3 regions of the Gordonia bronchialis DSM 43247 genome follow, and region 3 is predicted to be linked to each of the others. Evidence: predicted binding sites of a transcription regulator. Region 3 holds the regulator's gene; each other region holds the start of a gene.
What was found. Region 3 encodes LexA, which represses DNA repair genes until DNA is damaged. Its sites were predicted from a motif close to CGAACANNTGTTCG; they were not measured.
Positions count from the first base shown of each region.

Region 1 (9,870 bases), 2.1 Mb from region 3:
CGATGGCAGTCGGCACCACCTGGCTCAAAGAGCTCTCGATGCCGCCGCACGATCCTCGCGCCGACGCCGGCGCGGGTGCACGGCGGACGTCGTTGGCCTTCACCCTCGGATCTGCGCTCGGTGCGCTGGTCGCCGGCTGCATCGCCCAGTGGGGGCCGTGGCCGCACGTGTTGCCGTTCGCGATTCACCTGGCGGTGACCGTCGGGTTCCTCTGGCTGATCCGGACGGTGCCGGAGACCGTGCCCGCACGGGGGACCGGCGACCTGCGATCCGGCCTGCGGGTCCGCTCGGCCCGGCATCGACGGTTCGTCCGGGTGGTGGCCGTCTGCGGTCCGTGGTTGTTCATCGCGTGCGGACTGTCCTACGGGTACCAGCCGGTGCTGCTCGCCGATGCTGCCGGCTCGCTCGGGCTGGCCTACGCGACGCTGCTCAGTGTCATCGCACTCGGCTCGGGAGCGCTGATCCAGCCGGTCGCCAAACGGATCGACTCGGTGTCGAGTGCTCGCGGTCTCATCGTCGCGCTGCTCACCCTGCTCGTCGGGCTCGGGGTGATGATCGCCGCGACGTCGTCGGACAGTCTGATCCTCGGCGTGTGCGCGAGCGTGGTGCTCGGCGCCGGCTTCGGGATCGGCCTGGTGTCGGGACTGCTCGAGGTCCAGCGCATCGCGCCGGCCGATGAACTGGCCAAACTCACCGGCGTCTTCTATGCCGTCGCCTACATCGGTTTCGCGGCCCCCACCGTGCTCGCCGCGCTGACACCGCCGTTCACCACCGTCGAGCTGCTCCTGGTGCTCGCCGGCCTGCTGACCGTCTCGCTGCTCGTCGTCGTGCGTGGTTCCCGACGACACCTACCCGCGCACGGTGGCGTGGCATCGACCCAATCGGCCGCGCAGCGCGCACCGTCGGCGGCACACTGACCTGATGATCCGCATGGCCACCATCGGTACCAGTACGATCACCCGGAACTTCCTCGACGCCGCCACCTCGGTGCCGGAGGTGAGTGCGACGACGGCCTACTCGCGAGACCCGGACCGCGCCGCCGCCTTCGCGGCCGAGACCGGTCTGGCCGCGTCGGTTGCCGACCTCGACGCGCTGTTGTCATCGTCGGAGATCGACGCGGTGTACGTCGCCTCGCCCAACGCGATCCATGGTGCGCAGGCACTGCAGGCGATCCGGTACGGAAAACACGTCCTGGTCGAAAAGCCAGCAGTACCAACGGTATCCGAGTTCGTGGCGCTGACCGATGCAGCGGCGCACCACGATGTGGTGGTGCTGGAGGCGATGCGCAATGTGCACGATCCCGCGATGGCCGCGCTGCGCGCCCTGCTGCCGGAGATCGGCATGGTACGGCGTGCGTCGCTGGCCTACTGCCAGCGCTCGGCCCGCTACGACAAGGTGCTCGCCGGTGAGCGCGTCAACATCTTCGATCCGGCACTGGCCGGCGGCGCCCTCTACGACCTGGGTGTGTACACGATCGCCGCGATGGTGGAACTGTTCGGCGAACCCGACCGCGTGACCGCCACCACCGTGCCCATCGCGGGCGGCGCCGACGGTGCGGGCGCGGCACTCGCGACGTTCGCCGGATCCGTCGTCGACCTGTCGTACTCCAAGATCACCGCATCCGATCGGCGCAACGAGATCCAGGGGGAACTCGCGACGATCACCTTCGAGCACGTGGCGCAGCCCCGATACGCGACGGTGACCTGGCATGACGGGACCCGCACCGAGCACACCTTCGACGGCCCGGCGAACAACATGGTGCACGAGATCCGACGATTCGCCGCGCTGATCGCCGGCGACGCCGACCCCGCCGTGGACACGGCACGGACTCTGGCGGTGCTGCGGACCGTCGAATCGATCCGCGCGAGTGCGGCCCACCGGCCGAAATGACCGCGACGTCCCCTCCGGTGCGGATAGGTTGGGAGCAGAGAAACGCGCTCGAGTGCGATCGAGGCAGCCATGGCCGAGTACGATCCGCAGACCACCCAGCGTGATGTCGTGCCTGACATCGGCGCCGAACTCGTCGCCGCCGGATTCGCCGATCCCGTCCTGATCGGACAGGGTGGATACGGAGCCGTGTACCGCTGCACCCAGTCCGCGCTCGAACGTGACGTCGCGGTGAAGGTCCTCACCGATCATTTCGACGAGGAGAATCTCGAACGATTCGTGCGTGAGCAGCGCGCGATGGGCCGGCTGTCCGGCCACCCGAACATCGTCAACATCCTCGAGGTGGGTGCCACACCGGACGGCTTCCCGTTCATCGTGATGCAGTACCACCCGCATGCCTCGCTCGACGGCCGCATCCGCAAACACGGTCCGCTCGACTGGCAGGATGTCCTACGCCTGGGCGTGCGGGTGGCCGGTGCGCTGGAGACCGCGCACCGCGCGGGCACCCTGCACCGCGACATCAAACCGGGAAACATCCTGCTCACCGAGTACGGCGAGCCGCAGCTGACGGACTTCGGCATCGCCCGCATCTCCGGTGGGTTCGAGACCGGTGCCGACATGGTCACCGGCTCACCCGCGTTCACCGCGCCCGAACTGCTCGCCGGTGTCGCGCCGTCGGTGTCGTCGGATGTGTACGGCCTCGGCGCGACGATGTTCTGCGCGATGACCGGTCATGCCGCCTTCGAGCGACGCAGCGGTGAACAGGTGGTCGCGCACTTCCTTCGGGTGGCGAGCGAACCGATTCCCGACCTCACCGCGGCCGGATTTCCCGCCGAGCTCTCGCAGGTCATCGAGCATGCGATGGCCCGGGAGCCCGAGGACCGCCCGGCGTCGGTGGCGGCCTTCGGTGAGGAACTTCGCGGGGTGCAGCGCGCGCTCGGTGTCCCGGTGAGCGACATGGCCCTTCCGCTCGGGCAGGCCGCCGACCCGCTCACCGTCTCCGGTGAGCGCAAACGGTCGGGCATCACCACTGCGCCGCCGACACCGTCCACCAAGTTCCGGCCGCCGCTGCGTCCCCGAGCCCAGGTGCCGCGTGCGCGGCTGATGGAGATCCTGCGAGCCGGTGACCGCCGCCGGTTCGTACTGATCCACGCCCCGGCGGGCTACGGAAAGACCACGGTCGCGGTGCAGTGGGCCGAAGAGCTGGTGCGCGACGGAGTGAAGGTGGCGTGGCTGACCGTCGACCACGACGACAACGACGTCGCGCGGTTCCTCACCAACCTCGTCGAATCGATCGGGCGCGCCGATTCGGAGGTCATCACCGATCTGCCCGACGTGATCGACGAGCACGGTGCCCGCGCCGAACAGTACGTGCTGACCTCGCTGATCAACGAGATCCATGCACGGGCATCAGCGCATGGCGATCGTCATCGACGACTGGCACCGCGTCTCCGACGCGGGTGTGGTGGCCGCGATGGACTACCTGCTCGAACACGGATGTCACCACCTGCAGGTGATCGTCACCAGCCGTAACCGCGCGCGGCTGCCGGTGAGCCGGATGAGGGTGTGGGACGAACTCGTCGAGACCGACATCGCCGGTTTGTGTTTCGACGCCGGTGAAGCGCAGTGGTTCCTGCGCGACGTGGCCGGCCTGGAACTGCACAACGACGAGATCACCAACCTGCGCAACTCGACGGACGGTTGGGTGGCCGCGACGTGATCATCGACCGGCTCCGACGGTCCAGTCCGGGGCAGTACCCGTCAGGCCGCACCATCGGATACGACAGCCGAATCCGAGGCGGGCCGGCCGCGCACTCGCTCCCGGCCGAGGTACACGCCGACGCTGATGAGCGACCACGCGGCGAGGACCAGGGGGTAGAGCCAGCACGACGCCCCGACGAGCTTCTGGAAGTCGATGCGGTGGCTGACCCCGCCGAAACGCAGGTCGATGCCCTGGTGCTCGTCGCCGTCGGTGAGCACGCGGTCGGACACACCTGAGTCGACGAGGAGTCGGACGCTGTCGCGCTCGAGGATGCCGGCCCGGTGGGTGTGGGCGATCTCGTCGTGGGTGCGACGGTCGAGGACCACGGTGTCGATCCCGGCGACGCCGAGCAGATGCGCGAGCATCAGCCCGGCCGGGCCGCCGCCAACGATGGCGACCTGGGTGCGGGTGGTGGAGGCGTTGGGGGGCATGTGACTCCTTACGTCCTCGGCAGCATAAGGAGGCCGGGGTCACAGACCGAAGCTTTCATTTTCACTCAGTGAAAAGCCGATGATTCTGAGACGTTTACGTGGAAACGTCCCAATAGGCGCGTTTGGCCGCTACTGTGAGCCGCATGCATGTGGTGGTCGTGGGTGGGGGACTGGCCGGATTGGCCTCGGCGGTCTGGTTGACGGAGGCGGGTCACCGGGTGACGCTGCTGGAACGGCGGGGTTCGTTGGGTGGACGTACGATCTCGATGCCGCTGGCGGCGGTCGACGATGTGCCCGACAACGGGCAACATGTCTTCGCCAGCGGATACGAGCATCTGATGCGCTACCTCGACAGTGTCGGAACCCGCGAACACGTGAGTTTTCCCGGGCATATGACGATGCGGTTGCCCGGTGGTGCGACCCGGACATCGTCGTTCGCCGGGATCGCTGGATTGCGCTCGGCTCTCGGAGATCTCCCAGGTGTCCACGGCCTCGACAAGCTGCGGACGGCGCGGGCACAGGCGACGTTGATCCGGCAGGCGCTCCGGCAGCCGGCGTGGCTCGACGATGTGACAGCCGACGAGTGGTTCCGCCGAATAGGGATGCCACAGTCTGCGCGCGATGCGCTGTGGGACGGCATCGTCATCGGCCTGACGGGTGACAAACCGGATATCTCGTCGGCCAAGGTGCCAGCCGACCTGCTCGTGACAGGCATTCGCCGGGCCCGCGCGACCCGCACCCCGATCTCGATCGGTTATCCCACCGTCGATCTCGACACCCTGTTCATCGCGGGCGCCGAGAAGCTCTTTGCGGACAGCGGTGTCCAGGTTCGACATCGGGCGGTGGTCGCGTCGGTGGATGTCGCCGACGGTGCGGTCACCGGTGTCACCTTGTCCGACGGGGAGCGCGTCGCCGCGGACGCGGTCATCTGCGCGGTCCCGGTATGGAGCGTCCGGGGACTTCTCGACCAGGTCCCCGGTCACGAAAAGATCTATGCGGCAGTCGATCAGCTCACCCCGGTGCCGATCGTCAGCGTGAACCTGTACCTCGACCGGTCGATCGGGATGACCGACTGGGGTGAGATCCTGCACGGCGGTGAGGGTGTGCTGGAACAGGTTTGGGACCGCCAGCGGATGCACGGCCGCGACGCCACGGAGAACTTCTTCTACTCGACGACGGTCTCCGCTGCCTATGATCTGATTCCGAAGTCCAACGCCGAGATCACCGACATCCAGATGGATATGCTGCGCCGGTATTACCCGGCGGCCAAGGGTGCCAATGTGATTCACAGTCATGTGGTGCGCATGCCGAAGTCGACCTTCGCTCAGCGGCCCGGCACCGCGGGTATCCGACCCGACCAGCGGACCGCGGTGCGCGGTCTGGCGCTGGCCGGAGACTGGACCCGAACCGATTGGACAACGACGATGGAGGGTGCCTGTCAGAGTGCGGCGCGCGCTGTCGAGGTGATCCTGGAAGGCGGGTCGTAGCCTACTGGTTCTGCGTCGACCACGTACTTGTGCCCCGCCACCGGTGGCTGGTGGCGGGGTGAGTGCTGACGGTGGGGCGGCGTCAGGGTCCGGCTCGGAGGCGGTCGTCGTTGTCGAGGTTGATGCGGCGGATGGTCCAGCAGCCGGCGATCATCCGGCGGATACGACGACTGTCGGGGGTGTCCCGTACGTCCCGGATCAGCGGGGCGGTCGTCGCGGCCCGGGATTGTTGGTCGTGTTCGCGTTGGACACGAATGACTTTCAGGTAGGCCACGATCTGCGGGCCGATGTCATTGACCCGATTGATCCGCGCCTCATTCGGCGGCATCCCGTCCTCGGTGTTCAACCGCCACGCCGTCCGCCCGGCATCCGGCCCGTCGGTGAGGACGCTGGTGGTGTACTGGCCGGGTTTCGGGCCGACCATCCGGTTGTGCGGCCCGCACGCGGTGGTCAGGGTGTCGATACTTGGATCGAGTAGCCACGTGCGAGCTTGCGAGCCCGAGGCGTATCGAGATTTCGGTGGTGCCACCATCAGCCCAATCCTTCGCCGCGTGGTGGATTTCGCTGTAGGCGGTCGAGGTAGTGCAGCCCGGGCAGGTACAGCCCGGCTGGTGAGCGAAGATCATGTACCGCTGATCGCGTGATGCCAACCGTTCCCCATGCCCCAAATACAAGGGCGCTTCGGTGTGATCGGCGAACACCGCCAAATGCGACTGGGCTTCGGCGGCCAAGGCGATGACATCGGAGATCGGCAACATCGCGCCGGTGGTGGTTTCCCCGACCCCGGCCTGCTCGCGCAACTCGGATTCGGTGATCTTCACAACCAGATGCGGCGGCAACCCCCGGTGCGATTGCCCCAACACCCCACCATCCAGGGCCGCCCGCAGGATCGCCTTCAACGCATCATGGTTGCGTTGCTCCGGGCTGCGATCATCACGCCCGGCGGCCTCGGCCACCTGTTGTTCGTCGACCCCGTCGACCGGTCCTACCAACGGGACTTCATCGGCCGGGTTGTTCATGCCCTTCGCGGCCCAGGCCGCCAACACCATGTCGAACATGGCCCGGGTGACCGGATCCAGATGCCCGACGATCTTCGACATCAACTGCGCGTCCTGCGGGGACAGACGAATCCCGCGCCGGCGGGCACGGTCGCGGTCTTCGGTCAACGATCCGTCCGGATCCAGATAGCCCAGGATCTTCTGCCCCACCTTCCCGATCTGGGTGGGCGTACACGACCGGGCCGCATCGACCAACAGCATTTCCGCGGCGTGCTTCTTCTCCGGAATCACTGCGGCGGGAATCTTGTCGAGTGCCTCCAACACCGCGGTCACATGACTTGGCCCGAGAGCGCCCTCAGCCACCGCGTCGGCCAGATACGGATGTTTCGGGGTGAGTCGTTCACCCTGCATCGAATACTTGGCACAGATCGCGTCCATCGCCGCGACCCGACCACGCAGATCAGTGATCCGCAGCCGGTCGTCCATGAACTGGCGGATCGACTTATGGCCGGTCTTGGTGAACGCACCACGGTCCGAGATGTCCATCACCCGCCGATGCCCCAACCCCCACAACCGGCGAGCGATCAGCTCATGGGCTTCGGCCACCTCGATGACCTGCGCATCCGACAAACCCGAGGACTCCGCCACCGCGATCTGATCGACCACCTGCCCCAACAACGCATACAGGGCCGGCAGATCACCGTCGGGGCCCGACGACTCCGCAGACTCCACAGTCGGTGCCGGATCGCGCCCGGTCGCGATCCGCGCGGCCATCAACGCCGCATACGACTGCGGCAGATCCGGCTCCCACCCCTGACCCGGCCGCCACACCTCCCACGACTCGAACCCCGCCGACGAACGCGAGTCATCCGGCAACAGCTGATCGCCTGGCTGAACGTTGTACTTGTTGTCGGCCACCGAACCCCCTCCCCGCCGTATCGAAACTATGTTCGACAGTACCGAGCGGTCGTGGTGGGCGCAAGGGGTTTCGCACAGTTTTTCGAATCTTGTTGTGATGTGTTGTGCTCCAGTGTGGTTCGCGCGGTCAAGAGGCCTTCGAGGCGCTCGGCCGGCGCCTCGCACACCCTCAGGCGGCGTGGGGAGGTGCGGCGACGGGGCTCGGGTAGTGGGTGGCTCAGTTCGGACTGTAGGGGCGGCTTGGTTGCGTGCTGCTTGCATCGCCACGCCGCGCTGTGCCCTCATCTGTTGCTACGCCCTCGACCCCGGCAAGCACCTGGGTGAGCAGGGTCTGCAGCGCCCAGTCGAGAGCCTCGACGCTGCGGTGCGTGCCGTTCTCGTAGCCGACCAACAGATACATCGCTGCAGTTGCATGGCGCTCGGCACCGGCGCGGTCGCCGGTCACGACGGTGATGGCGTCGGCGATGTAGCTGCGCCGCTCCTCGTCGACCTCTGCCTGGATGGCGCGCACGTCGGTGTCCTTGTCGGCCCAGACGCGGATGGCGGCCTCGGTGTCGTGTGGGAGCCGCGGCGCGATACCGGTGAGGAACGTGAGTCGTTCAAGTGGGTCGTCGATCGCTGCGGCGTCGGCGATGAGTCGCTGACTCTTCTCGGCACGCCAGTAGCGGATGAGAGCCGCTGTGTAGGCGCCCCAGCTGGGAAAGGCGTGATAGAAGGACCCGGTGGTCGCCCCGACCGCCTTGCATACTGTCGCGAGTTTCAGGCCGCCGTGCCCCTGCTCGGCCAAGATGTGCAATCCGGCGTCGAGGTAGCGCACCTTGGCGGTGTGCGACGGAGTGGTCCGTCGCCGTTCGGTTGACTCCACCGATCCAGTGTAGATGTGATCCCTTGCACAAAACCATAACCAGACTTATCCTTCTCGTCATCGATGTGAAGGAGACCACTGTGCTCAAGAAGCGCCCCAATGCCGGACTCAATCCGGAAACCGACTTCGCCGAGATGTATCGCAATCTCGCCACCTACGAGTTCCCCTGGGACATCAACCAGGCGCTGAGTTTCGCACTCTTCCGCACCTACGCCGTACCCAGCATCGGGCGACTCCTCGACGAGACCGCGGCATTCACCGAGGCGACGCAGAAGCGTTACGACGACACCGGCATCCTTCTCGAGATCCCGCTCGTGGAAGGCTTCGACAGCACCCGTGGGCGATCGGCAATCCGTCGCATCAACCAAATGCACAAGATGTATGACATCTCCAACGACGACTTCCGCTATGTCCTGGCGACTTTCGTGGTGGTACCGCGACGCTGGCTGGCCGACTTCGGGTGGCGCGATCTCACCGACGACGAGATCCGGGCGTCGGTGCGCTACTACCAGACGCTCGGAAAACACATGAACATCAAGGGCATTCCCGAGACCTACGACGACTTCGCGGCGTTGATGGACAGCTATGAGGCCGAGCATTTCGCCTTCGACGCGGGATCGCGCCGCGTCGCCGACGCAACCATGGAACTGATGTGCTCGTTCTATCCGCGGTTTGCCGCGCGGGGCGTCGATCTCTTCAGCCGTGCCCTGATGGACGAGCCACTCATCGAGGCGTTCGGATTCGACGAACCGGGCAGGTTCGCTCGTGCCGCGTCGCGAGGCGCGCTCAAGGCGCGGGCTCGCCTGCTCTCGGTGCTGCCGTCGCGCCGCAAGCCGCAGTACGTCCAGGACATGTCACGAATCCGTAGCTACCCCAACGGTTTCGACATCGACCAGATGGGTACGTTCGCGCCCGGTTGTCCGGTGCACCGTCCGGCCGAAACAACGGAACCGGCCCGAGATATGGAGACCACAGGCGCCTGAAACGCGGTTGCCACATCGGGTTCCTGCGAACGACATTTCGCCTGGGCGGAACCTGCCAATATGAGGAGATCACGAGAGCGAGGTCCTCATGGTCGGTGACGTCTTCTGGTTCGACCGACCCCCGCCTGATGGGTGGGAAGCCACCTCGCCCAGTGACAATCCGATATGGACGTGGCGGTCTCCCGACGGCGATTGCAGCCTCCGTGTGGTCTGTGAATCCGCACCAGGCGTCGAACTCGATCGTGGCGCAATCACCTCACTGGCCAAGCTGACTGCGTTCACCCAGGTCCCCGGCCTCGCCCGAGTGGAGCATGTCGCCCGCTGCGTCTTCTTTGGCGATGTGCCCGCAGTAGGCACCAGGATGATCTGGAATGGTGATCGCCAGGAGCTCGAGGTCACGTACTTCGGACTCGGCCCTGGGCATCTGTGCAGCGTGTCCGTGCGAAGCGTGGGATCGCAATCGCAGTCCGTCCAGCGGGCTTGGGACTTCGCGAATTCCAAGCGGCTGGGCACGAGCGGACGCGGACTGGCGCGAAACC
Region 1 is NC_013441.1:4,490,036-4,499,905, reverse strand. It holds gene GBRO_RS20840 (MFS transporter) at 1-917, shown strand, start outside; gene GBRO_RS20835 (Gfo/Idh/MocA family protein) at 922-1,890, shown strand; partial or broken gene GBRO_RS20830 (protein kinase domain-containing protein) at 1,960-3,601, shown strand; partial or broken gene GBRO_RS20825 (FAD-dependent monooxygenase) at 3,760-4,080, opposite strand; gene GBRO_RS20820 (hydroxysqualene dehydroxylase) at 4,224-5,567, shown strand; gene GBRO_RS27190 (hypothetical protein) at 5,650-5,895, opposite strand; gene GBRO_RS20810 (HNH endonuclease signature motif containing protein) at 5,882-7,483, opposite strand; gene GBRO_RS20805 (TetR/AcrR family transcriptional regulator) at 7,701-8,348, opposite strand; gene GBRO_RS20800 (oxygenase MpaB family protein) at 8,429-9,331, shown strand; gene GBRO_RS26420 (hypothetical protein) at 9,588-9,755, opposite strand; gene GBRO_RS26070 (hypothetical protein) at 9,780-9,870, shown strand, end outside.
Region 1: a site for LexA is predicted at 7,505-7,518, ahead of GBRO_RS20810 (HNH endonuclease signature motif containing protein). Genes of this name have one in related genera too.

Region 2 (9,870 bases), 2.2 Mb from region 3:
GGAAAACCGTTGCAGGCAATAGGGTTTGCTCGCGGTCATGGTAGGCGCCGACGCTCTGCTCGGTGGTTGTGCCGACCTCGGTGCGTCAGAAAGTGCGTCGAGGAACTGAGAAATATGGGTGTCAAGACTCATGTGCATGTCCGTCTCGCTCGAGGATGGACGAGTGCGACGGGGCCGTGTGAACCGGCCCGTCCGCATGCAGCTATTGACTGAACCGCCTGACTCAAACGTACGGACCTGTGGCCGGGTCTACAAGGGGAGTTTGGAAACACGCAGGCCCGGGTAGTCGGTAGCGTCGGTTCCACCGACCGTTTCGCCCACCCCCGCACCCGAACGGAGCGCCGTTTGCCCCCGACGACCCGCCCACCATCGCGCACCGACGCGTCACGTGGAACCGGTGCGCGGCACGGCGACGATTACGCCGACGTGGTGGCCGCTCTGCGCGAACTGTCGGCGGAGACCGACGCGGCGGCCCACGCAAAGAAGCGCGACAACATCATCGAACGATGTCTGCCGCTGGCCGAACACGTCGCCTGGCGATTCAGCGATCGCGGTGAGCCCTTCGACGATCTGCTGCAGGTCGCGCGCATCGGGGTGGTCAACGCGGTGGACCGGTTCGACGGCGAGCGCGGCGACAGCTTCCTGTCGTTCGCGGTGCCGACCGTGATGGGCGAGGTGCGCCGGCATTTTCGGGACAGCATGTGGGCTATCCGGGTGCCGCGGCGTGCCAAGGAAACCTCCCTGAGCATCGGCAAGGCCACCGACGAACTGGTGCAGCGACTCGGCCGCTCCCCGCGGCCGAGTGAGCTCGCCGCCCATCTCGGTCTGCCCGTCGACGAGGTTATCGACGGTCTGCTGGCGCGATCGGCCTACCAGGCGCGTTCCATCGACGCCACGCCAGAGGACGACGACGGTCGTTCGATCCGTGACACCCTCGGCGACGATGACGCTCGACTGGCCCAGATCGACGAGTTCGTGACCCTGCGCCCGGTGCTCGACCAGCTGCCCGACCGTGAACGTGAGATCGTGACCCTGCGCTTCTTCCATGCGATGTCGCAGAGCGAGATCGCGGCACGGGTCGGTATCTCACAGATGCACGTGTCCCGGCTCCTCTCGCGCACCCTGGAGACCTTGCGGGAGCAACTGACCGTCGACGACGACGCGCCAACTACCTGAGAGGTACGAGCCGGCGTCTTCCACTTGCTGGTTGAGTAGGCGCGAGCGAGGAACGAGTCGGGTTCTTCTGTTGCTGGTTGAGTAGGCACGGGCGAGGTACGAGCGGGGTTCTTCTGGTGCTGGTTGAGTAGGCACGAGCGAGTAACGAGCCGGGTTCTTCTGTTGCTGGTTGAGTAGGTACGAGCGAGGAACGAGCCCGTGCCGTATCGAAACCACCGGCGACCCGACCATGTCCGCAACCCGACGAGCAACCCACCCACAGACCGGCGAGTTTGGCGAACCCGCCCTCGGGTACACCACGCACATGTCTGACGACGAGCAACACGAAGCAAAGACAATCGACTACCCCGGCCGGACCGCCGACATGCCCGATCAGCCCCGCGACGAGATGCGTGACTATCGCGGCCGCGATCTGCTGGCCGGACGGAAAGCGCTTGTCACCGGCGGTGATTCGGGGATCGGACGTGCGGTTGCCGTCGCGTTCGCGAAGGAGGGCGCCGACGTGGCGATCGCTTACCTCGAGGAGGATGACGACGCCCGGCGCACCGTCGAACTGATCGAGGAGCAGGGTCGGTCCGGTCGGGCGTATCCGGGAGATCTTGCCGATCAGTCCCATTGCGCCGACGTGGTGCGACGCACCGTCGACGATCTTGGTGGCCTCGATCTGCTGGTCAACAACGTGGCCTTTCAGAGTCCGGTGGACGACTTCCTCGACCTCGAACCCGACCAGTGGCGACGGACTTTCGACGTCAACATCGACAGCTTCTTTCATGTCACCCGCGCCGCCGTGCCGCACCTCACCGGTGGCGGCGCCATCATCAACACCGGATCGATCAACGGTCTTCGCGGGAACAAACAACTGATCGACTATTCGGCGACCAAGGGCGCGGTCATCGCGCTCACCTATTCACTGGCGCAGGCGCTCCTCGAGCGCAAGATCCGGGTCAATTGCGTTGCACCGGGACCGGTTTGGACCCCACTCATTCCGGCGACCATGCCGGCGGACAAAGTGGCCGACTTCGGCGCACAGGTGCCCATGAAGCGTGCGGCCCAACCCGACCAGATCGCCCCGTCCTACGTCTTCTTCGCCAGTGACCAGCTGTCGTCGTACTACACCGGAGAGGTGCTGGCCCCCATCGGTGGTGAAACCCTCCCGGGCTGAACCTCTTCGGCGCCACCTCGTGCACTCGCGTTGAATGGCCCGCTCCTTCTCCTGGTTGAGTAGGCGTGCGCGAGGGGCAGTCCGGGTCTTCTTTTGCTGGTTGAGTAGACACGTGCGAGGGGCAGTCCGGGTCTTCTTTTGCTGGTTGAGTAGGCACGAGCGAGGGACGAGCCCGTGCCGTATCGAAACCACTGGCGAGGCGACGATGTCGGTGACCAACTGACTGTTTCTGATTGCGGACATTGTTGTGGTGCTTGTGGTTTCGACGCGCGTCGGCTCGCTGGCGCTCGCCGTCGCGGCTCAACCAGCAGGTGGGATGGTGGCTCGGCCGGCAGGTGGGGTGGTGGCTCGACCGGCAGGTGGGGTGGCGGCTCGGTCAGCAGGTGAGGTGGCGACCCGGCCGGCAACCATTCATCGCGCATTCCGCTCGGCCAGCATCGCCAGTCGTTGCAGGCATTCGTTCAGCCGCGGGCGCATGGCGGTGCGCTGCACGACCGGCGGAATCCAGCGCAGGGGCGCCGTTTCCACGAACTCGTCCATCGTGATGAGTGAGCCGTCGCCGTCCTTCTCGATGGTCAGTCGAATGCGTGCCCGACCGAAGGGCGATGCCGCCGCGGATAATTCGAGGTATCCGGCCTTCGACTCGAGAGATTCGGTCTCGTCGTTGAGCAGTGCCGGCCACAGGCCGACGGAATGGTGGATCTTGGTGCCGGCCTGCGGCCAGTCGGGGTCGACGTCACGGATGCGCGACGTACCCACCACCCATGTCGCGTACAACCATCCGTTGGACAGGACCGACCAGACCTGGGCCGGCGTCGCGCTGGTGTGCTGCTGTACTGAAGTCATACTGATCTCCTCATGACACGGATTCGACGGTCAGCGCATCAAGCGCTGCACCGCTTTTCGGGTGAGATAGGTGGTCGGGCGGCGCAGTGTCCGGTGGGCCGCCAGCGCGGCGCGCGCCGCGTTGGCTCCGCAGGCCCCGTGAACGCCACCCCCGGGATGCGCGGCGGCACTGGACAGGTACAGATCGCGCACGGGCGTGCTTGCGCCGCCGAGTCCCGGGGTGGGACGGAAGATGAGCTGCTGAAATAGTTGGGCTGTACCGCCATTCACCGCGCCGCCCACCAGATTGGCGTCGGAGTCCTGCAGGGATCGCGGCGTCTGGAGGTGCCGGTCCACGATCAGCGATGACACACCGGGTGCATGCGCTGACAGGACGGCGTCCATCCGCTCGGCCAACTCGTGGGCGGCCTCGTCGTCGGTGACCCCGCGCGGCAGATGACTGTAGGACCAGGCGCTTTCGGTGCCGGCGGGTGAACGGGTCGGGTCCGCGGTGGTCATTTGACCGAAGAGTAGGAACGGATCGCGGGGGATGCGTCCGGTCTCGAGGTCGGCGCCGGCGCGGGCCAGGGCGTTCATGTCGCCGCCCAGATGGACGGTGCCGGCGCCGCCGAGATTCTCGCTTCGCCAGGGGATCTTGCCGCTGAGTGCGTAGTCGATCTTGACCACCGGTGTGTCCCAGGCGAAGTGCGCGAGGTCATCGAGGACGCGGGACGGCACCACCGACGGGGGTAGGAGACGGGTGTAGAGCGTCGGTGCCGCGACGTCGGCGAGGACGGCTCGCCGTGCCGGCCAATGCCGCCCGCCGGCGTCGACGACGCCGACGGCGCGACCATTGCGCACCTCGATTTCCTCGACGGGCGTCGAGCAGATCACCTCGCCGCCGGCGGCCTCACATCGCCGGACGAGTGCCGCCGACAACTCACCCGCTCCGCCGACCGGCACCGGGAAGCCGACGTCCTGGCCGAGCATCGTGAGTAGATAGCCCATCAGGCCGCTGCCCGGTGCGTCGAGGGGAATGTCGGCGTGCAGGGCGTTGCCCAGGATGAGCAGCCGCGCCTGCTCACTGCGAAACAGTTCGCGCACCATCCGATTGGCGGGTAGCAGCAGGAATCGGGCGAGCCGCACCGCGTCCGCTGTTCCGCTTGTGCGCAACAGCGAGGTCACCGCCCGCATCGGTGGAAACGGCCCGAACAGGGTTCCGATGATGCCGTCGCGGATCGTTGCCCACTGTTCGGTCAAAGACAGCCAGGTGCGCCCATCGTGCGCGTCGAAGCCGGCGAGATGCGCGGCGGTATCGGCCGGGTCGGGATGGACCACCGCAGCCTGCGTGTCGCCGGGACCCGCCGGCTGTCCGAACGCCAAGGGCGCACGGCTCCAGCGCAATCCGTGTGCGTCCAGGTCCAGATCAGTGAATGCCGGGGACGCCTGCGTCAGCGGATAGAACGCGCTGAACAGGTCGGTCACGTAGCCGGGGGTGAGTTGGGCGCTGCGCACCGCCCCGCCGGGTTGGTCCTGCGCTTCGAGGACAGTGACATCCCATCCGGCGTCCGCGAGCGCGATGGCGGCGATGAGGCCGTTGTGGCCTGCGCCGATCACCACGGCATCGGACTCGTGCATGGCGTCTCCTCGGTGTGGCAGATACGGGCCAGGGTGGGGGTACCCGAAACCCGCGGGCGCCAATCACGATGTTTCGTGCGGGGACACCATCTGAGTTGGTCCGGTGGTGTGGTCTGAGGACCGGATTCCGGACAGAGGCCAGGGTGCGAACTCGGGACGCGCCCAGACGCCCCCTGATCTCAGGGGAGCGTCAGGCGGTCCCTGCGTCGACGGACGCGGCCTCAGGTGCCATCGTCGGTGCGGCCACGTCATTGGCTGGTGAGTCGGTAGAGTTCGGCGGCCAGGCGTGTTTCGACGACCGAGGACGGGGGGTGGATCGTCTCGGTGAGGTGTAGGCGCGCCGGTGGCCCGTCGTCGGCGGGTGGGCCGTGGATCGTTTCGCGCACACGGCCGAGGTTGTGTTCATACAGCGTCGCGATGTCGGGACGTGTGTTGAGTCGTTTCGGGTTCGGCGGCGCTCCCGGCCGGTGGTTGCGTCGCCACCAGGTCCGTCCGGCATGCGGGCCGTCGCGGTAGACCCCGGTGGTGAACTCCCCGACCGTGTGACCCACTCGGCGGTTGTGGAACGGACACGCCGGGGCGAGGTCGACGATGTCGGTGGTGCCGCCCTCGGCGTAGTCAAGCGCGGCGTGATGGATCTCCACATTGGTCGCCGGCTGATCACAACCAGGCGCCGAGCACACCTCCCCATCGGTGCGGGCCAGCGACGCCAACCGCTGCGCCAGGGTGGCCAGTCGTTTGCCGCGACCGAAGTACAGCGGAATCTCGGTGGCATCGGCGAAGATCGCCAGGTACGGCTGAATCTGCCCGGCCAGCCCGATCAACTCGGGGATGGGGATCACCGACCCGGTCGCGGTGGTCGCCAACCCCGACTCCCGGATCAGATCCGCCAGGTTGGCCTTGATGATCAACGACACCGGCAACCCACGATGAGTCTTGCCGAGCAGCCCGTCGGCGAACACCGCCGTCAACAGCGCGTTGAGCGCATCGTGGTTGCGTTGGGCCTGTGAACGCGAGTCGCGGGCGGCGGCGGCCTTGACCTGCTCGATGTCGGCGTCGTCCTCACCACCCGAGGGTGAGTCCGGGTCGTCGGGGTTGTTCATCCCCGGTTTGGCCCACACCGCCAACATCATCTCCAGCAACGCACGCGTCTGCGGGTCCAGGTTGGCGGTCAGCTTCGACATCTTCTGCGCGTCCTGCCGATTGAGCCACAGATTACGTCGCCGTGCCCGATCCTTCGCATCGGTCAGCTCACCATCGGGATCAAGGTGGGCCAGTAGCCGCATCCCCAGCGTGGTCAACTCGGCCGGGGTGTGTTCACGCGCCAACTCCGCCAGCGTCTTCTCGGCGGCGACCTTACGGTCGTGCGGCAACCGGTGCGGGATCTTGTCCAAGATCTCGGCGACCTTACGCACATGCGCCGGGCCGACCGCCCCTTCGGCAAACCCGGCAGCCAGCGTCGGATACTTGGGGTCGGACACCTCCCCGGACAGCTGGCGGAAACAGGCCGTCGCCTCCATCTGATCTGTGCGGCGGCCCGGATCCGACACCCGCAACGCCACATTCATGAAGTTCGTCAGACTGCGGTAACCCATTGCGCGGGGCACACCCCGATCCGAGAGAGCCACGATCTGCCGATCCCCCTCGAACAACATCCGGTTGATCAACTGCTCATGGGTACGCGCAACGTCCACCAACTCAGCATCGGTGCACTGCGACACGTCAGCGGCGGCGAGGCGATCGAGCACCCCACCGAGCTCGGCGAGCAACGCCGGAACCACCGACAACGACTGCTCGCCCGATGACTGCTCGTTCATGCTCACCCCCGGCCCCCTCCGCCCGTCTCTCGAATACATGTTCGATGCTACACAGCTTCGGTCGAGTGCGCAACAAGATCCGAAGTAGAATCTTCGGGTAGGTCTCCTCGCACGGAATCTACTGCCCTGCAGATGTTTTCGATCGGACGACACCGACCGACCGCCTCGGGAACTCGGCTGCTGGAGATGAGACGTCAATATGGGTACCAGGCGTTGCCTTTGGCGGTGGCAACACTGAGTCCAGCCGATGAGGTCCGGAGTTGCTGGTTCTGCCGGCGCATCGGCAATCGCGTGTGTGGGGTGACTCGAAGCTGGGTAGTCCTGTGCGGTGTCCTCCTCGATCTGGCATCCACGCACCACCGACACCCGTCTCCGACGCCTCTGCGCCGGACGACCGGTGGTGATCACCGGGGCCGGGTCGGGCATGGGTCGTGCGCTCGCACTGCGCCTGAGCAGGTGCGGTGTCACGCTCGCGCTGACCGACCTCGACACGCGGTCTGTCGAGGACACCGCGCACCACTGTGTGAGCCGTGGCGCCGCGATCGTGGTCCATCGCCTCGACGTCGCCGACGAGGCCGCTGTCCGTGCCTACGCCGACGCCATGGTCGAGCGGCACGGGGCACCGTCGATGGTATTCAACAATGCGGTCACGACGATGGTCGCCGGCGTTCTCGACGAGGATACCGACTATGCGCGCCGGATCATGGACGTGAACTGGTCGGGAGTTATGTACGGCACCAACGCCTTTCGAGACCACCTGGAGAACGGCGGCGGAGGACGTATCGTCAACACTTCGAGCGCCTTCGGCCTATTCGGTTCCCCCATGCAGCCGAGTTACTGCGCGTCGAAGTTCGCTGTCCGCGGTTTCAGCGAGGGAGTCCAGGCGGAACTACGGGTCGCGGACTCGCCGGTCCGCCTACACATCGTGTACCCCGGGGCGGTGCACACCGCGATCGCCCGCGACGCCCGATACCCCGTCGGCGACATCCGCGACGAAGTCGTCAACGGATTCGACCATCGACTCCCAGGAACCCGACCGGCCGCGGCCGCCACCGCCATCCTCGCCGGGGTGCTCGCCGGACGTGACCGCATCATGGTCGGATTGGACGCGCGCGCAATAGATCTGGCGACCCGGGCGGGTGCGGGTGCGATCCAGCGGCCGATCGCGACGGTGATCGGCCCGGTGGTGCGGCCGGTGCTGACCCGCCGACACCGAAGGGCTCGATGATCAGTCGGGCGTCGCGGTGCCGGCGCCGGGCAGCGGCCGGGTGGCCGGACCCTCGAGGACCCGTCCGGCATGATCGAACCGCGACCCGTGCAGCGGGCAGTCCCAACTGCGTTCGGCGTCGTTCCAGCGCAGCACGCCGTAGAGGTGAGTGCAGATCGGTGCCACGGTGGTGGTGGACCCGCCGACGGTGCACACCCCACGCGGTAAGACACCCGAATGTCCCACGGCCCCGGCACCTTCGCGGGGCTCCTTGTCGACGGGACGGAGCAGCGCGAGATAGCCCGACACCATCTGCACGGCCACCGACGCGTTGTTCGACGCCAGCGACGTCACCGATGCGAGCTCCGAGTTGCGCCACGGGCGAAAGGTGCTGGCCCACGGCAGCGGCGACCCCAACAGGTGCCCGGTGATGGCCAGCGCCCCGGCCACCCCGTTGGTCAGACCCCACTTGGCGAACCCCGTGGCGATCTGCAGGCCATCGGTGCCCGGGAGAAGCGGTCCCACATAAGGTAATTCGTCGATGGACTCGTAATCCTGGGCCGACCAGCGCGCCACCAGCCGGGCGGTGGGGAACCGGTCACGCGTCCAGGCCAACATCTCGTCGACGTGGGATTGTTCGGACCGCACCCGCCCGACGTCATGGCCGAAACCGCCTACCAGCAACAGCCTTTCATCGGGATTGTCCGGATCGGGAGCGGTGCGCAGCGACACCGACGGGCTGTCGGCGGACAGATACATGTCTTCGGGGATGGGCTCGTCGACGGCGAACGCCGCCGCGTAGGAACGCCGGGCGTGGACCCGGGCGAAGAACCCACCGCGGTCGAGGAACGGCGTGCCGGTGGCGACGATCACCGAATCGGCAGACAGCTCACCGGCTTCGGTGTCGAGCACATAGCCCTTGCGGTGCTTGACACCACGCACCCGCACACCTTCGATCACGTCGCCGCCGAGCCCGCGGATGTCGGCGGCGAGGGACCCGAGTACCACCATCGGGTCGATCTGCGCCTGATCGTCGACAGCAATTCCGATGCTCGTGCGGAACGGCAGCTCGGGACACGTCGTTCGCTCGGTACTCAGCCCGGCACGTCGGCACGCGGATTCTTCCTTCACCACCTGCCGCACCCCGTCGGGGGTCGACGCGAACGTGACGGCAGTCCGCATCTCCACGCCGAGGTCACGAGTGCGGCAGTAGTCCAGGAGCCACTCCTGAGCTGCGCGATTGGCTTCGAGGTAGTCGGTCAGCACCTCCGGGCCGTGATGCTCGCCGATCGACGACAAACGCGTGCCCTGCAGCAACGACACCTTGCCCGTGGTATGACCGGTGGCGGCGGCACCGAGGTATCGGGCCTCGACCACGGCGACGGTCCGCCCGGAACGGGCGAGCATGAGCGCCGCGGACAGGCCGGTGATCCCGCCGCCGATCACCACGTGATCGTAGTGATCGACCGGCAGATCTCCGGTGCGTACCGCGGGCCGATCAGATGTCCGGAACCAGAGTGGAGTCATCCCTCCCGAGTAACCGTGGACGCGCCCGCCCAAACCTGTTCGGTGGTGGTCATCGGCGCACGTCGTAGCGCAGGGATCGGTGACCTTGCCGCAGCGCGGACGACGGCAACGCTCATCTCGCGAAACCACCGGCGCGCAGATCCTCGCGCATCGCAGCAAGCCAGGCGCGGTAGTCCGCGTAGATCGTGGCGAGCCGCTCACCCGGCCAGTGCGCCGGTAGCAGTTCGGTCGGCAGCAGCGGGTCGGTCTGCAGATGGTGGACCGCAGCGACCATGGTGACGAATCGAGTCGGCTCGTCGTGCACCGCCGCCAGCGCGTCGAGGTAGGCCTGACCCCGGGTAGCCCAGGCGTCCAGATTCCACAGCCGCGCAGCCAGTTCGGCCGGCTCGCCGTCAGGGCGCGCCTCGAAGAACGTCGACACCTCGCGCAGCCGATCGGGCCAGTGGTGAACGAGATTCGCGGGCCGGGTCCACACACCCTCGCGCAACTCGGCGATCCGATGCCGGGTCATCTCGGTG
Region 2 is NC_013441.1:4,589,629-4,599,498, reverse strand. It holds gene GBRO_RS21330 (STAS domain-containing protein) at 1-39, opposite strand, end outside; gene GBRO_RS21325 (SigB/SigF/SigG family RNA polymerase sigma factor) at 346-1,176, shown strand; gene GBRO_RS21320 (SDR family oxidoreductase) at 1,481-2,338, shown strand; gene GBRO_RS21315 (SRPBCC family protein) at 2,750-3,184, opposite strand; gene GBRO_RS21310 (phytoene desaturase family protein) at 3,215-4,801, opposite strand; gene GBRO_RS21305 (HNH endonuclease signature motif containing protein) at 5,050-6,618, opposite strand; gene GBRO_RS21300 (SDR family NAD(P)-dependent oxidoreductase) at 6,947-7,846, shown strand; gene GBRO_RS21295 (FAD-dependent oxidoreductase) at 7,847-9,352, opposite strand; gene GBRO_RS21290 (PaaX family transcriptional regulator C-terminal domain-containing protein) at 9,465-9,870, opposite strand, start outside.
Region 2: a site for LexA is predicted at 6,649-6,662, ahead of GBRO_RS21305 (HNH endonuclease signature motif containing protein). Genes of this name have one in related genera too.

Region 3 (9,870 bases):
GCCCGGGGGCGTTGAGTTTGGTGGTGGTGCCGTCGGGTTCGGCGATGGTGATGTTGGAACGGATCTCGCCGTCGACGGCGACCGTCTCATACGGCAGGTCCACCGCGTCGAGGGCACGCAGCAGCGGGTCGCCGTCGCGTGCGGGAAGCAGTGCGCGAGTGGCGATTCCGGCCTCCGCGATCACGCGGGAGACATTGATGCCCTTCCCGCCCGCCTCGGACCGGGTCGCGGTGGCCCGCTGGACCTCGCCGCGCTCGAGACGACTGGGCATCTCCAGCGTGCGGTCGAGGCTGGGATTGGGTGTGACGGTGAGGATCATGCGATCACCACATCGATCCCGCGGGCCGAGAGCGCCGCCGAGAAGGTGGGGTCGACCCCGGAATCGGTGATCAGCACGTCGACGTCGTCGAGGTCGGCGAACCCGGACAGGTCCTCGCGGTTCATCTTCGACGAGTCGGCGAGCACCACGACCCGCTGGGCGACCCGCACCATCGCCGACTTGACCGCCGCCTCGTCGGGATCCGGCGTCGAGAGGCCATGTGCCTCGCTGATGCCGTTGGCGCCGACGAAGGCGGTCGACACCCGCAGCCGCTCGAGGGCCGCGACGGTCTCAGCTCCCACGGTGGCTTGCGTCAGCCCGCGCACACGCCCGCCGATGGCGTGCAGACTCGCCGAGTTCTGGGCGGCCAGCAGACTCGCGATCGGCAGGCTGTTGGTGATGAGGGTGAGCCGACGGTCACGGGGGAGGGCGACCGCGGCCTGGTAGGTGGTGGTGCCGGCATCGAAGAACACCGACCCGCCGTCGGGTGGCAGGAACCGAACCGCAGTGCGCCCGATCGCTGCCTTCTCGTCGGTCTGGGTGACCTCGCGCTCGTCGATGCCGCGTTCCCCGATGACCCGCATCACGCCGGCGCGGACCGCTCCGCCGTGGACCCGTTGCAGGTGTCCGGCGCGTTCGAGGGCGGCGAGGTCGCGGCGCACCGTCTCACTGGTGACCTCGAATCTGGTGGCCAGCGCGGCGACCGACGCACGGCCGTTGGCGCGCACCTGCTCGGCTATCGCCTGCTGTCGTTCTTCGGCGTACAACACCGCTCCGATCTGTGCTGGAACCGTCTGCGCTCTGGCTTCGATTGTGTGGGAACTTCGATGTGTGTTGGAACTTCGATTGCGTGGGAAAGTGTGGCATTGCTTGTGGGTTCATCTTTGTTTACGCCTGTTTGCGTTGACAAGTCAAGCATTTCTTGTAACTTTGATCACGGGCGTTGAAATCGGCGAGCACCAGTCACACACGACCGGGTGGTCGCCACCGGCGCGACCGTGATCACCTGGATGGGACGCGCCGGCCTGTTGTGCACACGCGACCGGGAGGTCGTATGAGGCGCCGGCACGGCGCGCCGGACGAGACGACGATCGAGAGGGGTCCTCAGTGACCGAGACACTGGCGGGGTCGACATTGCAGGGCACACCGGTCGTCGGAGGGTTGGCCTATGGGCCGGCCATCTGGCCGGGTGAGCGGCCGTCCCACGACCCGGAGACCCTGGGCGTGGGCACCGAGGTCGCCGAGGCCGATCGGGAATCGGAGATCGGACGGTTCACCGACGCCGCCGGCGTCGTCGCGGGACGCCTGCGCGACCGAGCGTCACATAGTTCCGGCGCGGCGGCGGAGGTGCTGGCGGCCACCGCCGGCCTCGCCGAGGACCGCGGCTGGATCGGCGCGGCATCCGGATTGATCCGCAAGGGCGCAACGGCACCCGCTGCGGCGGCCGCGGCCACCGAGCAGTTCGCGACCATGTTCACCAAGCTCGGCGGGTTGATGGCCGAACGCGTCACCGACCTCAACGACGTGCGAGACCGCGTTCTCGCCGAACTGCTCGGGCTGCCCGAGCCGGGGGTCCCGGAACCCACCGAGCCGTCGGTTCTGCTGGCCGACGACCTCGCGCCCGCGGACACCGCAGGACTCGATCCGTCGACCACCGTCGCACTCGTCACCCGCTTCGGCGGACCGACCAGCCACACCGCCATCATCGCTCGTCAGCTCGGAATCCCCTGTGTGGTGGCCGTTTCCGGTCTCTCCGAGGTTCAGGCCGGTACCCCCGTCCTGGTCGACGGCAACCGCGGCACCCTGGCTATCGAGCCCGACGAGGCCTCGGCACGCGCTCAGGTCGAGGCGAGTAGACGGCATGCGCAGGCGGTGTCGGGATGGCAGGGCCCCGGCCGGACCGCGGACGGACACGAGGTCTCGGTCCTGGCCAACGTCGCCGACGGGGCATCGGCCCGCACGGCCACGAAATATCCGGTCGAGGGAATCGGGCTGTTCCGCACCGAACTCGCCTTTCTCGACCGCGCCGATGAGCCCTCGGTGGACGAGCAGGCCCGCATCTACGGTGAGGTGCTCGAGGCCTTCGCCGGCAAGAAGGTGGTGGTGCGCAGTCTCGACGCCGGTTCGGACAAGCCACTGAAGTTCGTCAACCACAAGGACGAGGCGAATCCCGCCCTCGGTGTGCGCGGCGACCGCATCGCGATCGAGAATCCCGACATTCGCGCCCACCAGCTCGATGCCATCGCCCAGGCAGCGGCCGCACTCAACACCACGCCGTGGGTGATGGCACCGATGATCGCTAGTCCCCGGGAGGCGGCGGCCTTTGCCGCGGAGGTTCGCGGCCGGGGCATGGTGCCCGGCGTGATGGTGGAGATCCCGGCAGCGGCCATCCTGGCCCACGCCATCCTGGCCGAGGTGGACTTCGTGTCGATCGGCACCAACGATCTGACGCAGTACACGATGGCCGCCGACCGGATGTCGGCCGACCTCGCCGCCCTGACCGATCCCTGGCAACCGGCCGTACTCAAACTCATCGAGAGTGTCGCGACCGCCGGTCAGGAGCTCGGCAAGTCGGTGGGGGTCTGCGGCGAGGCCGCCGCCGACCCGAACCTGGCATGCGTGCTCACCGGACTCGGGGTGACCTCCCTGTCGAGCGCGCCGGTCGCCGCAGCCGGCGTGGGCGCACGATTGGCCGAGGTCACCCTGGACGATTGCCGCGCGGCGGCCGCGGCCGCGCTGGCCACCGCCGACCCCGGCGATGCGCGTGCGGCCGCGGCCGAGGTGCTCGACGCCGCCGCGACACGGCACGCGACCGCGGTCTGACCGGTGTGACCGATCAGACCCGCGCGAGGTGAACTGCGTCGGATCTACACGCGGCGCATGACCGTGACGACCTTGCCGAGAATGGCGGCGTCGTCGCCGGGGATCGGCTGGAAGTGCTCGTTGTGCGGCATCAGCCAGATGTGGCCGTCCTTGCGCTTGAAGGTCTTCACCGTGGCCTCGCCGTCGATCATGGCGGCGACGATGTCGCCGTTGTCGGCGACGTTCTGCTGACGCACGACCACCCAGTCCCCGTCGCAGATGGCGGCGTCGATCATCGACTCGCCCACCACGCGCAGCAGGAACAGGGATCCGTCCCCGACGAGCTCACGCGGGAGCGGGAAGACATCTTCGACGGCCTCCTCGGCGAGGATCGGTCCACCGGCGGCGATCCGCCCGAGGACGGGTACGAACGTCGGTGTGGGCAGGTTCTCGGCCGACGGTGCGGGCTCGGATTCCTGGACGTTGACCGCGCGCGGGCGGTTGTGGTCCCGCTTGAGCAGGCCCTTGCGCTCGAGGGTGCGCAACTGATGCGCCACCGAGGAAGTGGACGTGAGGCCCACCGCGTCGCCGATCTCGCGGATGCTCGGCGGATATCCGCGCTCGCGCACGGACTTTCGGATCACGTCGAGCACCCCCCGCTGACGCGGGGTCAGCGACGCCTCGGCGACGATCGGATCGGCGGGGGTGGTGTCCTGATCGCGATCGGCGCCGCGGGCGCCGGTGCGCTTCGGCCGTGAGTCGCTCATCTGGTTGATTCCTCTCTCTGGCCGCCGCGGTGCGGCGGGATGACATGCCGGTGGTGGACCGCCGGGGGCGGCCATTTGTCGGTACCGGCCGGCAGGGTGTGGCTGTGCTCTTCGTCGGCGGGCTTCTGACTGGTGTCCATCGCGCTGATCTGAATGTCGCCGGTCTCCGTTTCGCTGTCTGTGGCCGAGCCTAGCGGAGTGTTCGGACATCTTCAAACATCTGTTCGACGTGTCGCGAGACATTGTCGGAGGCGCGTGGTACAACTCGAACATCAGTTCATCGAACACGTGGGCGACGTCGATCACGGGTCCGATGACTGCCGACAGACCATCCCAGATGGTCGTCCCACCAGGGACGATCCCGAGTTCGGAGGCCACCATGAGCATCGCCACCATGAGCCCGCGCACCGTCGGTTCGTCGCGAGTCGAGCGCGCTACTCGTCCTGATGTTCCCCTGCGGACACCGTCCGCACCGAGTGTCACGACGCCTGATCCGACCAGCCGGCGTCCGGCCACCCACCCGCGCAGCACCCCGCGTCGAACCGCCCGGCCGGCGCCGGACGCGGCGGGGCGCACCCGCCGTCCGGCGGGGCGCACCGACCGGCCCGCGGACCTGACCGCGGCAGGAGTCGGTGCGGGCGGCACACGGTGCGCTCAGCCCGTCGGGCATCGCGGCGGGCGCACGCCCATCAGCGGTATCCACGCCCGTCGGCGTGCCACCGCGGTCGGCGTCCTCGTCGGGGTGGCGCTCGCGGTGACCGTCTGGGTGATCGGCATCGTCGGCAACAACTACGCCGATTCGGTGTCCCCGCAACCGGTCAGCACGCAGGTCGTCCACGTGCGGGCCGGGGATTCGTTGAGCAGCATCGCCGCCCGGGTGGCCCCGGACATGCCGCGTCAGACGGTCATCGACGAGATCGTCGAGCTGAATGACATGCCGTCCAGCGGACTTCGGGTCGGGCAGCCGCTGCTCACCCCCGCATACCGTTGATCGACGGGCGGTATCCTCGATGACACAGGGACCGGTCGGGAACCGACCCGGCGTGCGCATCGCATGTGCCGGCGCGTCCCGCGACAGGCGTGAGGAACAGATGCGCTGCCCCTTCTGCAAGAACGAGGACACCAAGGTCATCGACTCACGTGTCGCCGACGAGGGGCAGGCGATCCGGCGGCGCCGCGCATGCGCCGAATGCGGTCGCCGGTTCTCGACGGTCGAGAGTGCGGTGCTCGCGGTGGTCAAACGCAACGGTGTCACCGAGCCGTTCAGTCGCGAGAAGGTGATGCGCGGGGTTCGGCGGGCATGTCAGGGCCGTGAGGTCGGCGACGACGACCTCGCTCAGCTGGCACAGCAGGTGGAGGACGCCGTACGGGCCAGTGGCTCGGCCGAGATCCCCAGTAACGAGGTGGGTTTGGCGATCCTCGGACCGCTGCGGGACCTCGACGAGGTGGCGTACCTGCGGTTTGCGTCGGTGTATCGCTCCTTCGACTCGCTCGACGACTTCCAGCGCGAGATCGACGATCTGCAAGGCCGCACGGCCGACTCGGCGCAGGACGCCTCGGCGCATCCCGATCCGGTGTCAGCCGAGTCGGTCCAGAGTTCGTAGCGCGCGCTTCTCGGATACCGGATATGCGGTGCCGAGCCGCTGGGCGAAGACACCGACCCGCAATTCCTCGACGAGCCATTGGGCTTCCTCGTTGACCGCGTCGCGCCGGTTCTCGGGAACCTGGGCCAGGCGCTGATTCCAGCGCTGCGTCACGCGATCGATGATGGCCACGCCGGCCCGGTCCCGGTCGGCAGATGCCGGCAGGCCCTCGAGCCGGGTCTGCGCACCCAGCAGATAGCGACCGAGTTCAGCGAGGTGACGTCGCGGGGTGGCGCGGACGAAGCCGTCGAAGATCAGATGGTCGAGTTGCTCGGCGACGTCGTCGGCGGCCACCGATCCGGCATGCCGGTCGATGAGCGTGCGTAATGGTGCAACGGCACGCAGGGCGTCGACGGCCAGCGCGAAGTACTCGGGGGCCGCGGTGGACACCAGCGGACGCAGTTCGTCACGCAGTGCGTGAAAATCCTCCGGGGTGCGGATCGCGGCGATGGCGGGACGCTGCGCCGCGAGATCACGGATGGCGCGGCGGGTGCAGTCGGCGAACAGGTCCTCGCCGTGCCGATATGGGCTCTGGCTCAACGCGAGTCGCCCCCCGGCGTCGAGGCCGCCGACGATCTTCTTCGTCAGTGGCGGTATCGCGATCTCGAGCAGGGTGGTGACGGCCCCGCCCACCAGCCGGTCCCGCGATTCGGGGTTCGACGCGTCGGTCCGGGTGACGCCCCGGGCACGTCCCTGCGCATCGAGCACCGATTCGAGTGCGGGATAGCGGGTGAGTTGCTGGCCCGCGACCCGCATCCGTGTGTGGTCGCCGAGCGTGCCGATGCCGTCCGAGGTCCAGGCGGTGTACACCTGGCGCTGCGGTGCTCGGTGGGAGTCGGTATCCGAGTGTCGGTGTTGCAGATCGGCCAGGGAGTCGTCGGTGTCCACGATCCTTCCGGAGGCATCGGCGAGTGCGAAGTGCACTCGAAGGTGCGCCGGTAGGCGATCGGTGTCGAAGTCGCCCGCCGACACGGTCATCGAGGTGATCGCGGACAGTTCGCGGGACAGGCCGGTGATGATCGGTTCGGCGCGGGGAGTGAGCCGCGACAGCGCGAGGTCGGCGAAACGTTGGGCGGGTGACATCGACTTGCGCAGGTGTTTCGGCAGGGTCTTGACCAGGGCGGTGGCGAGCTCGGACCGAAAGCCGGGCACCGACCAGTCGAATCCGGCCGAACGGACATGGGCGAGAAGCGGTTCGGGGATGACCACGGTGACCCCGTCGTCGGCGGCGGTGGGATCGAACCGGTAGCGCAACTCGAATCGGGTGTCTCCCTGCTGCCAGGCGCCGGGGAAGTCCGTGTCGGCGACGGCGATGTCGGTGACCACGTCGTCGGGGGTCAGATCGAGCAGGTCCGGCTGTGTTCGCCGCGTCTTCTTCCACCAGGTGTCGAAGTGGCGGGCCGAGGTGACCTCGGCACCCACCCGCTGATCGTAGAAGTCGAAGAGCTGATCCTCGGTGATCACCAAACCCTTTCGGCGAACCTTGTGTTCGACGTCGGCCGCCGCCTCGAGCAGAGCGCGATTGCGGGCGAAGAAGGCGTGCTGGGTGTGCCAGTCGCCCTCGACGAGAGCATGCCGGAGGAACAGTTCTCGCGACGTCTCCGGATCGATGCGCCCGTAGTCCACACGACGCCGGGCCACCAACGGCACCCCGTAGAGCGTCACCCGCTCGTAGGCCATCGCCGCGCCGCGCCGCGCCGACCAGTGCGGCTCGCTGTAGGTGCGCTTGGCGAGCGGACCGGCGAGTTTCTCGGCCCACAGCGGATCGATGCCGGCGACGGTGTGCGCGAAAAGCCGTGAGGTCTCCAGAATCTCGGCCGCCATGAGGAACGATGGCGGCTTCTTGGCCAGCCCCGAGCCGGGAAAGATCATCAGGGTGGTGTTGCGCGCGCCGGTGAACTCGCGTCCCTCGGCGTTGCGGGCGGCGATGTTGCTCAGGAGGCCGGAGAGGACGGCCCGGTGGATCGCGTCGGCGTCGCGTTCGGTGCGCGCGGTCGACCAGTCGAGGTTGCCGACGATCTCCCGCAGCTGCCGGGTGAGGTCGCGCCACTCCCGGATACGCAGGTAATGCAGGTACTCACGTTCACACATCCGGCGGAACTGATTGCCGGACAATTCGGTTCGCTTCTCTTCGAGATACGACCACAATTCGAGGTAGGACAGGAAATCCGAGTTGGGTACCGCGAAACGCCGGTGCGCGGCATCGGCCGCCTCACGGTGGTCGGATGGGCGTTCGCGGACGTCGGGCAGCGAGAGGGCCGCGGCGAGCACGACGAGATGATCGAGACAGCCGAGTTCGTGGCCCGCGATGAGCATGCGGGCGATCCGCGGGTCGACGGGCAGGCGGGCCATCGAGCGTCCGACCGCGGTGAGCCGGGGCAGACCGCTCTGTCCATCCGGCATCTCGATGGCGCCGAGTTCGGTCAGCACGGCGATACCGTCGCGGATCGCCCGCGGGTCGGGGGGGGCGACAAAGGGGAAGTCGGCGATGTCGCCGAGGCGCAGCGAGGTCATCTGCAGGATCACCGCGGCCAGATTGGTGCGCAGGATCTCCGGGTCGGTGAAGGCCGGGCGGGCGTCGAAGTCCTCTTCGCTGTAGAGCCGGATGCAGATACCCGGCGCCACCCGGCCGCAGCGGCCGGCGCGCTGGCGGGCGCTGGCCTGTGAGATCGGTTCGATCGGAAGGCGATTGACCTTGGTGCGGGTCGAGTAGCGGCTGATGCGGGCGGTCCCGGAATCCACGACATAGCGGATTCCCGGCACGGTCACCGAGGTCTCGGCGACGTTGGTGGCCAGGACGATGCGCCGGCCGTCCGACGGCGCGAACACGCGCTGCTGATCGGCCACCGACAGCCGCGCGTACAGCGGCACGATCTCGGCACCCGCGGATGCTCTGCGACGCAAGGTATCCGCGGCGTCGCGGATGTCACGTTCGGTGGGCAGGAACACGAGGACGTCACCGCGCCCGGTCGACCACAGCTCGTCGATGGCGGCGTCGATGCCCTGGAACAGATCGAGATCGGCGTGTTCGCCGCCGCCGAGGTCGTCGCCGTGGTCGGGGCTCTCACGCAACGTCAGGGCCCGGTACCGGACGTCGACGGGATAGGTGCGTCCGGAGACCTCGAGGATCGGGACCTCGCCGGCCGGTGTGCTGAAATGCCGGGCGAACCGCTCGGGTTCGATGGTGGCCGAGGTGATGATGACCTTGAGGTCGGGGCGACGGGGTAGCAGCCGGCGCAGATAGCCGAGGATGAAGTCGATGTTCAGACTGCGTTCGTGGGCCTCGTCGATGATCAGGGTGTCGTAGCGACGCAGCAGCGGATCCGTGCCGATCTCGCGGAGCAGGATGCCATCGGTCATCACCCGGATCAGGGAGTCGGCGCTTGAGCGGTCGGTGAACCGCACCGAATATCCGACGACATCCCCGAGTGTCGTCTCGGTCTCGTCGGCGATGCGGCGCGCGACGGAACTCGCCGCGATCCGACGTGGCTGGGTGTGTCCGATCATTCCGCGGACACCACGGCCGAGCCCCAGGCAGATCTTGGGCAGCTGGGTGGTCTTGCCCGAGCCGGTCTCGCCCGCGATCACCACCACCTGGTGGTCCCGGATGGCCTCGGCGATCTCGGTGCGTGCCGCCGAGACCGGCAGCTCCGGTGGAAAGGTGAGGGTGGGGACGGATGCCGTGCGCTTCGCCACGCGGCGGTGTGCTGCGGCCACATCGGCTCGCAGGCGCCGCCAGGGTTCGCTGTCAGGGGACTCGCCGGCCGAGGCGGTGGGTTTGTCCGAGCCGACGAGCTTGTCGAGGCGTCGGCGCAGACGGTGCTCGTCGGAGATCGTCAGCGTCGCCATCGACGATCTGAGCTCGGCCGCATCATCGCGATGGGCGGGATCGGTGCGGTCGGCGGACATGAGTGTCCAGGATAGTGAGGCCCGCATTCGTGGTGTGGTGGCGGCACCCGGACCGGTGCTCCGGCATGATGTGGGCATGGCTGACGCGTTGTGGCATGGTTTCGCCGACATGGGTGCGGTGTCCGGCAGTGGACCGTTCGTCGTGGTCCGCGGCGAGGGGACCCGGATCTGGGATCGGGACGGCAATCGGTATCTCGATGCGACGGCCGGACTGTGGTTCACCAACGTCGGTCACGGACGCACCGAGATCGGAACCGCGGTGGCCGATCAGCTGTCCCGGCTGGCCCACTATTCCGGTTTCGGCGATTTCACCTCCGACGTGACGCTCGAACTCGCCGAACGTCTGGCCCAGATCGCGCCGGTGCCCGGCAGCAAGGTGTTCTTCACCTCGGGCGGCAGCGACTCGGTGGACAGCGCGGCCAAACTGGCC
Region 3 is NC_013441.1:2,352,748-2,362,617, forward strand. It holds gene GBRO_RS11010 (1-phosphofructokinase family hexose kinase) at 1-319, opposite strand, end outside; gene GBRO_RS11015 (DeoR/GlpR family DNA-binding transcription regulator) at 316-1,086, opposite strand; gene GBRO_RS11020 (putative PEP-binding protein) at 1,427-3,142, shown strand; gene lexA (transcriptional repressor LexA) at 3,187-3,888, opposite strand; gene GBRO_RS11030 (LysM peptidoglycan-binding domain-containing protein) at 4,268-4,879, shown strand; gene nrdR (transcriptional regulator NrdR) at 4,980-5,492, shown strand; gene hrpA (ATP-dependent RNA helicase HrpA) at 5,466-9,440, opposite strand; gene GBRO_RS11045 (aminotransferase family protein) at 9,517-9,870, shown strand, end outside.